DNA from 3 places in the Arthrobacter sp. NPDC057259 genome. Region 1 is predicted to be linked to each of the others. Evidence: riboswitches for the same ligand, from Rfam matches in the RefSeq annotation. Region 1 holds a riboswitch; each other region holds the start of a gene.
What was found. Region 1 has a riboswitch for thiamine pyrophosphate ahead of ACFUCU_RS06110 (ECF transporter S component). Riboswitches for the same ligand answer to the same signal wherever they lie in the genome.
Positions count from the first base shown of each region.

Region 2: it holds a riboswitch for thiamine pyrophosphate, as region 1 does, so the genes downstream of both, thiO (glycine oxidase ThiO) here and ACFUCU_RS06110 (ECF transporter S component) in region 1, are expected to answer to the same signal.
Region 3: it holds a riboswitch for thiamine pyrophosphate, as region 1 does, so the genes downstream of both, ACFUCU_RS01525 (bifunctional hydroxymethylpyrimidine kinase/phosphomethylpyrimidine kinase) here and ACFUCU_RS06110 (ECF transporter S component) in region 1, are expected to answer to the same signal.

Region 1 is NZ_JBHUYA010000003.1:49,431-51,682, forward strand. It holds gene ACFUCU_RS06100 (DUF4235 domain-containing protein) at 1-111, opposite strand, end outside; gene ACFUCU_RS06105 (hypothetical protein) at 217-939, shown strand; TPP riboswitch at 966-1,107, shown strand; gene ACFUCU_RS06110 (ECF transporter S component) at 1,175-1,807, shown strand; gene ACFUCU_RS06115 (ABC transporter ATP-binding protein) at 1,818-2,252, shown strand, end outside.
Region 2 is NZ_JBHUYA010000004.1:219,497-221,748, reverse strand. It holds gene thiS (sulfur carrier protein ThiS) at 1-96, opposite strand, end outside; gene thiO (glycine oxidase ThiO) at 93-1,418, opposite strand; TPP riboswitch at 1,409-1,526, opposite strand; gene thiE (thiamine phosphate synthase) at 1,553-2,245, shown strand.
Region 3 is NZ_JBHUYA010000001.1:325,374-327,625, reverse strand. It holds gene ACFUCU_RS01525 (bifunctional hydroxymethylpyrimidine kinase/phosphomethylpyrimidine kinase) at 1-1,106, opposite strand, end outside; TPP riboswitch at 1,222-1,319, opposite strand; gene ACFUCU_RS01520 (Rne/Rng family ribonuclease) at 1,493-2,252, opposite strand, start outside.

The sequences.
Region 1 (2,252 bases):
CGGCGGCTTGTTGCCGGTGGTCTTCTCCCAGACGGTGTCCACGAGCTTGGTGCCGACGAGACCGGCGACCAGGCTGATGCCGGTGCCGAGCAGTTTGATGACAATGTTCATTTCGTGCTCCTTGCGGGTGGAAACAGGACTGCCCCTAGCCTACTGGCACACCGGTCCGGGGCGGACGCCCCTGTCCGCCGCGCGCCGCCCGGCCTACCGTCGGGCATGGACAGAGACCGGAGCGCACCCTGGGCGCCGTTCCAGCTGGCGGCCGGCTGCTGCTCGATCGCGTTCGTGGTGCTGCTGGTGCTGGCCCTTGTGCTGGACTTCATCGCGCCGCCGCCGGTCGACGGGGCCGTGCCGACGCTGGAGTTCATCGCCCGCAACAAGCCCGTCTACGTCGCCGAGCAGCTGCTTTGGACGGTCCCGAACATCCTGGCGGTGCCCGTCTTCGCTGCGCTGTTCCTGGCGTGCGCTCCGGCGGCAGAGGGACTGGCACGGGGCCTGGCGCTGGGCGGCGCCCTGGTGGGCGGGCTGTCCTGGGCGCTGATCCTCGCCATCCCGGTTACCAGCCGCGGCTCTCTGGTGCTGGTCTACCTCAGCGACCGGTACGCCGGGGCGGCCGACGACGCCGCGCGGCAGCGGATCAGCGCCGCCGCCGAGGCGGTGATCGCCGAGAACAACACACCCGCCGTCGCCGGGGTGCTTTCCGCGGCGGGCATCCTCCTCATGTCCGTGGCCATGGTGCGGGCAGGGCTCTCCCGGGCGGTGGGCTGGCTGGGCATCGGCGCCGGTGCCCTGGGGCTGCTCGCGGAGGCGCTGCGGTACCTCGTCCCGGCGCTCTACGGCGGCTACGGCCTCCTGATGTGGGCGTGGTTCCTGGCGGCCGGGATCGTGCTGATCCGGCTCGGCAGGGAGGGGAGGCGGGCCCCGGCGGCGCGGGTGTAAACTGGGCCAGCCCACACGGGCGACATTCATAACGACAGGGGAGCGCCGCCGTCGGACCCTTCCGGAGGAATCCGGAAACCGTAGGTGGGCGCTGAGAGTGCGGACAGCCGCAGACCCTCGAACCTGATCCGGTTAGTACCGGCGCAAGGGAGTCGAGTTCTCAGGGTGTCCGGAACACGCGGCAGCGGCCGCCGTGGCCGGAATACCCTCCCCTCCTGTACCTCAGGAGGACGACATGACCGATATTTCCACCCCCCGCACCACAGCGGCCGGCAAAAAGAGCTGGCGCGTGGTCGACATTGTCCTGGCGGCGCTGATCGCGATCGCCGGCGGCGTCATCTTCTGGGCCTGGGACCAGGGCTCCAACGTGGTGTCCGTCCCGCTCACCGCCGTCTACCCGCCCCTGACCGGCCTCTACGCCGGCGGCTGGATGATCCCCGCGGTGCTCGGCATGCTGGTGGTCCGCAAGCCCGGCGCCGCACTGTTCTGCGAGGCCGTCGCCGCCACCGGCGAGCTGATCATGGGCTCCCAGTACGGCACCACCGTGTTGATCTCGGGCATCCTGCAGGGCCTCGGCGCGGAGCTGGTCTTCGCCGCCTTCCGCTACAGCAAGTTCAACCTCCCCGTCTCCCTGCTCGCCGGCGCCGGCGCGGGCCTCTTCTGCGGCCTGAACGACTGCTTCCTGCCCTGGGGCTGGAACATCGCCTTCGAGGCCGCGGACAAGGCCGCCTACATCGTCTTCTGCGCCATCTCCGGTGCCGTGATCGCCGGCGGCCTGGCCTGGATCGCCACCCGCGGTTTGGCCCGGACCGGGGTGCTGGCCTCCTTCGCCTCCCGCAAGGCGGCCACCGAACCCGTCTTCTCCTGACACCGCGCGCATGAACGCCGACGACGTCCGCCCCGCCGCGGTCACCGCCCGCGGCTGGGGCTGGCGGCACGCCGGGCGGTCCCGGCCCGCCATCAGCGGACTGGACCTGGACATCAGCCCGGGCGAACGGGTCCTGCTGCTGGGGCCCTCCGGCGCCGGCAAATCCACTCTGCTGCACGCCCTCGCCGGGGTGCTCGGCGAGGGCGGCGGCGCGGACGCGGATGCCGACGACGCCGACGAGAGCGGCAGCCTGCTGATCGACGGGGCCCCGCCCCGGGACCGGCGGGGTCGCGCCGGGCTGGTGCAGCAGGACCCGGAGACCCAGGTGGTGCTCTCCCGCGTGGGCGACGATGTCGCGTTCGGGGCGGAGAATCTCGCCGTCCCGCCCGCGGAGATCTGGGCCCGGGTGGGGGAGGCGCTCGACGACGTCGGGCTCGGTTCCCTG
Region 2 (2,252 bases), on a different contig from region 1:
GTCCGCCAGGGGCCGGCCGGTGACGCCGCTGACGAGGGCGCCGACCGTGGCGTTGTCCGGGAGCGCGTGCGGCTTCCCGTTGAGGGTGATGTTCATGCGGTTGTCCTGTGGGTCGCGGGGTGGAGAGCATTGGTAGGGCTGTGCGCCTGGCTGGTCGACTGGTTGTGCTCAGCGTCGGTGCGTGGGCGGTCGAAGCGGTCCGGGAGGAACCCGTCCCAGCGCGGGTCCGGGGTGCCGTCCAGCAGCTCCCGGCAGATGGCCGCGGCCGCCGGGGTCAGCAGCACACCGTGCCGGAAGAAGCCGGTGGCGATCACCAGGCCCGGAACGTGGCCGCCGCCGGCGGCACGGACCCGTCCCAGCAGCGGGGCGTTGTCCGGGGTGCCGGGGCGTGCCCTGGCCGTGGCCTCGACGAGTTCCAGCTCGGCGACGGCCGGGACCAGCTGCTGGGCATCGCGCAGCAGCTGGTAGACCCCTCCGGCGGAGACGGCCAGGTCCCCGGCCTGGTCCTCGCGCTGGGTGGCGCCAACCACCACGGTTCCGTCTCCGCGCGGAACGATGTAGACCGGGACACCCCGGACCAGCCCGCGCACGGTGGAACTCAGCAATGGACGCAGGCGTTCGGGCACCCGGAGCCGGAGGATGTCGCCGTGGACCGGCCGCAGCGGCAGGGTGAGCCCGGCCGGGAGGTCCTGCAGGGCGGCGGCGCCCAGGCCGTTGGCCACGATGGTCTCGGCCGACCGGATCTCCTCTCCCCCGCTGAGCCGCACGCCGGCGATCCGGCCGTCCGCCTCGATTAGGCCCGCGGCGCGGTGCGGGACGGCCCGGAATCCGGTGTCGGCTGCCAGCAGGGCTCTGATCCGGGTGATCAGGCGGCGCGGGTCCACCTGGTGGTCGGCGGGGATCTCGAAGGCGCAGGAGATCGCCGGGCTGAGCAACGGTTCGCGGCGGCGGGCCTCCCGCACGGTGAGGGGTTCGACGGACAGTCCGGAGGCCACCTGGAGGGCGCGCAGGTCCGCGAGCGCCTGCCGGTCCGCGGCGTCGGCGCCCACGGCGAGGGTCGGCGTCGTGAGGTAGCCGGTGCCGGCTCCCCCGTCGCCGCCGTCGGCGAGGCTGCCGGCGAAGGCGGGCCAGAGCCTGGAGGACTCCAGCATCAGGGGCAGCAGTCCCTCCTCCTGGTAGTGGAGTTCGCTGACGGGTGCCAGCATCCCGGCGGCGGCCCAGCTGGCGCCGTCCCCGGGGGCGTCGTCGATCAGCGCCACGGTGCGTCCGGAGCGCCGGAGTTCCCAGGCGATGCCGTGGCCGATCACGCCCCCGCCGATCACGACGGCGTCGAGGGGGCCGTCAGGCCGAGCACCGCGGCCGTCAGGCTGGGCACCGGGGCCGTGCGGCCGGGCCTTAGGGCTGGGGGTGGTGTTCATGGGTTCCTTCCCTACGCCGGTACTAGCCGGATCAGGTCAAGCGGTCGGCTCTGACGCCCTCTCAGCCCTGCGCCGTCGACGGCGTGCGGGGCTCCCGCGGTATGCGCCCAGTTTAGAGGAACTACGCTTGGGGCATGAGCCAGGATGTCCACAGCACCGCCCGTTTGTACCTCTGCACCGATGCCCGCAAGGACCGCGGAGACTTTGAAGCCTTTGTCGATGCCGCGTTTACCGGGGGCGTGGACATCATCCAGCTCCGGGACAAGACCATCGAAGCCGCGGAGGAACTGGAGCTGCTGGAGGTCCTGCACACGGTCGCGGCGCGCCACGGCCGGCTCTGGGCCGTCAACGACCGCGCCGACCTGGCCTCGCTGGCCGGTGCCCCGGTGTTCCACATCGGGCAGAAGGACATTCCGTTCGGAGCGGCCCGGGACTTCCTCGGCAAGGACACCGTGATCGGCCTGTCCACCCACACCTCGGAGCAGGTCGACGCCGCCATCGCCGCCGCGCCGGGCCGGAGCGGGCTGGACTACTTCTGCGTGGGCCCGGTCTGGGCGACACCCACCAAGCCCGGCCGGGCCGCCGTCGGCCTGGACCTGGTCCGCTACGCCGCCGACGCGATCGAGCGCGCCGAGGCCGCGGGCGACGGCGGCAAGGTAGCCGGCGTCGTGCCGTGGTTCGCGATCGGCGGCATCGACCTGACAAATGTGGAGCAGGTCCTCGACGCCGGGGCCCGGCGGATCGTGGTGGTCCGGGCGATCACCGAGGCGGACGACCCCGCCGCTGCGGCGCAGGCCCTGCTCGCCGCCCTCGACGCCCGGGCTTAGTCGCGGC
Region 3 (2,252 bases), on a different contig from region 1:
TCCGCCTCCGTCGGGGCAAGCGCCGCGGCGCGGGACAGCACCCGGGAGTAGCCGTTGAGGTAGAGCGCGTCCTGGCCGAGGTAGTAGGCGAACTCGTGTTCCGGCAGGGTCCCGTCCGCCAGGCCCCGGATGAAGTCCAGGGCGTAGATCTCCGACAGGCCCTCCGCGGCGAGGGGCTCGAGGCCGGTGGCGAAGTCGCCGGGTTCCTTAAGGTGTTCCGTGGAGTGTTCCGCGCCGGCCCCGGGCGCCGGTTCCGCCGGCTGGGCAAGGTGGTGGAAGTGGTGGACGGGTCCGTTGCCGGTGCCGACGTCGAGCCGTCCGGCTTCGCGCAGCGCCCCGAGCAGCCAGGGCTTGACGCGTCGCAGCGCGGCCTCCCAGTCCCCGCCGGCGGCGTAGGCCGTGGCGAGGGCCGAGGACAGCGAGCACCCGGTTCCGTGGCTGTTGCGGGTGTCGACCCGCTCCCCCGGCACCACCACGGTCTCGCTGCCGGGCAGTCCCGCGCTGTTGACCAGCGCGTCCGGGCACCCGCCGTCGGCGTCCTCCTCGAGATGGCCGCCCTTGACCAGGACCGTGGTTCCGGCCAGCGCGGAGAGGCGCTTGCCCTGCTCCAGCGCCCCCGCCCAGCCGGCGGCGACCGGTTCATCCAGCAGGAGGGCGAGTTCGGCCAGGTTCGGGGTCACCAGGTCGGCGAGCGGCAGCAGGGTGTGGAGGGCCGCGACGGCCGATTCCTGCAGCAGCGGGTCGCCGCTGGTGGCGACCATGACGGGGTCCAGGACGACGACGGCGGGCCGGGTGCGTTCCAGCCACTCACGCACCGCGTCGATGACGCCGGCGTCGCCGAGCATGCCGATCTTGACGGCGTCGATGGTGATGTCCTCGGCGATGGCGTCCAGCTGCTCGGTCAGGAAGGCGGCGGGGGGCACGTGCACGGACCGGACGCCGCGGGTGTTCTGCGCGGTCAGCGCGGTGATGGCGGCCATGCCGTAGCCGCCCATGGCCGCGATGCTCTTCAGGTCCGCCTGGATCCCGGCGCCGCCGGAGGGGTCGGACCCGGCGATGGCCAGGACCCGGGGAACCGGGGCCCGTCCGGTGGCGTCGTGGGCCATGCCGGCCGACGCCTCGGGTCCGGCGTCGGCCCTGGATGCAGGGAACACCGTCTGCAGGAAACTGGCGCCGGCCGCGGGCGTGGTTGAAGGTGCCGCGGGTGCTGCCGCGGGTTGGGTCAAAGACAAGAGACATCCCTTCGCCGGTGCTAACCGGACAGGTTCAACGGGTGTGGATCTCAGCCGGTCCGATGCGCGGCACCCCGTGTCGCGTTCCAGCGTAGCGCCCCGTCCCGGGTTCGCCCGCCCGTCCCGTTCGATCCTCCGGCCAGCCTTCCTCCTTAACCGGCTCGCGGGTACCGCCCGGAGCCGACGCTTCGAAACGTCGAGTCCGGGAGATACCCGCGAGTGGTACGGAGCGGTACCGGGTGGTGCGGCGGCGGAGCGGTTTAGAGCTCCGAGGCCGGTACGCCGACGCCGAGGATGATCGGGCCCCCGTTGTCCTTGACGACCGGCTTGACCGTTTCCGGTGCCTTGGCCTCGTGGACGGAGCCCTGGCCGGACGGGGCGGAGGCCTGCCGGCGCTGCTCGACGGCGGTCTCGTTGGCTGCCCCCTGGGCACGGCTGGCACTACGGTGCCGCCGCGGACGGCGCTGGCCGGTGGCCGGTTCCGCTGCCGCCGGAGTGCGGGTGGCGACGGGGGCCGCCGTCGGTGCGGCCGTCTTCGGAGCCTCCTGCTGGCGGGTTTCCTGTTTCGGAGCCTGCTGCGGGGCGGGTTCCCTGCGGTTTTCCGGTTCGGCCGCGCGGTTGCGGGCGTTCGGCGGCTGGATCCGGGCCGTGCGGGCACGTCCCCGGCCACGGGTGGCCCGGGACTGGTCGGCGGACCGTCCGGCGGCCGGAGCCTCGGCGGGTGCTTCAGCCTCCGGGGCGGGGGCTTCCACGGACCGTGCTTCCACGGACGGCGCTTCCACGGACGGGACGGCCTCGCGGACCGCGGACTCCGTGGTCCCGGACTGGCGGTTCCGCGAGTCCGAGTCGCCCAGGTTGGCGAACGCCTCGGTCAGCAGGTCCAGGGTCAGGGCCGGCTGCGGCGCCTGCTCGGCGTGCTCGACGAAGGGCAGGGCCACCTGCTCGCCGCCGAACGTCAGCACGGCGGCGGGACGACCTGCTGCTTCCTCGGTGGAGGCCAGCTCGACGGCGGCGTCCAGC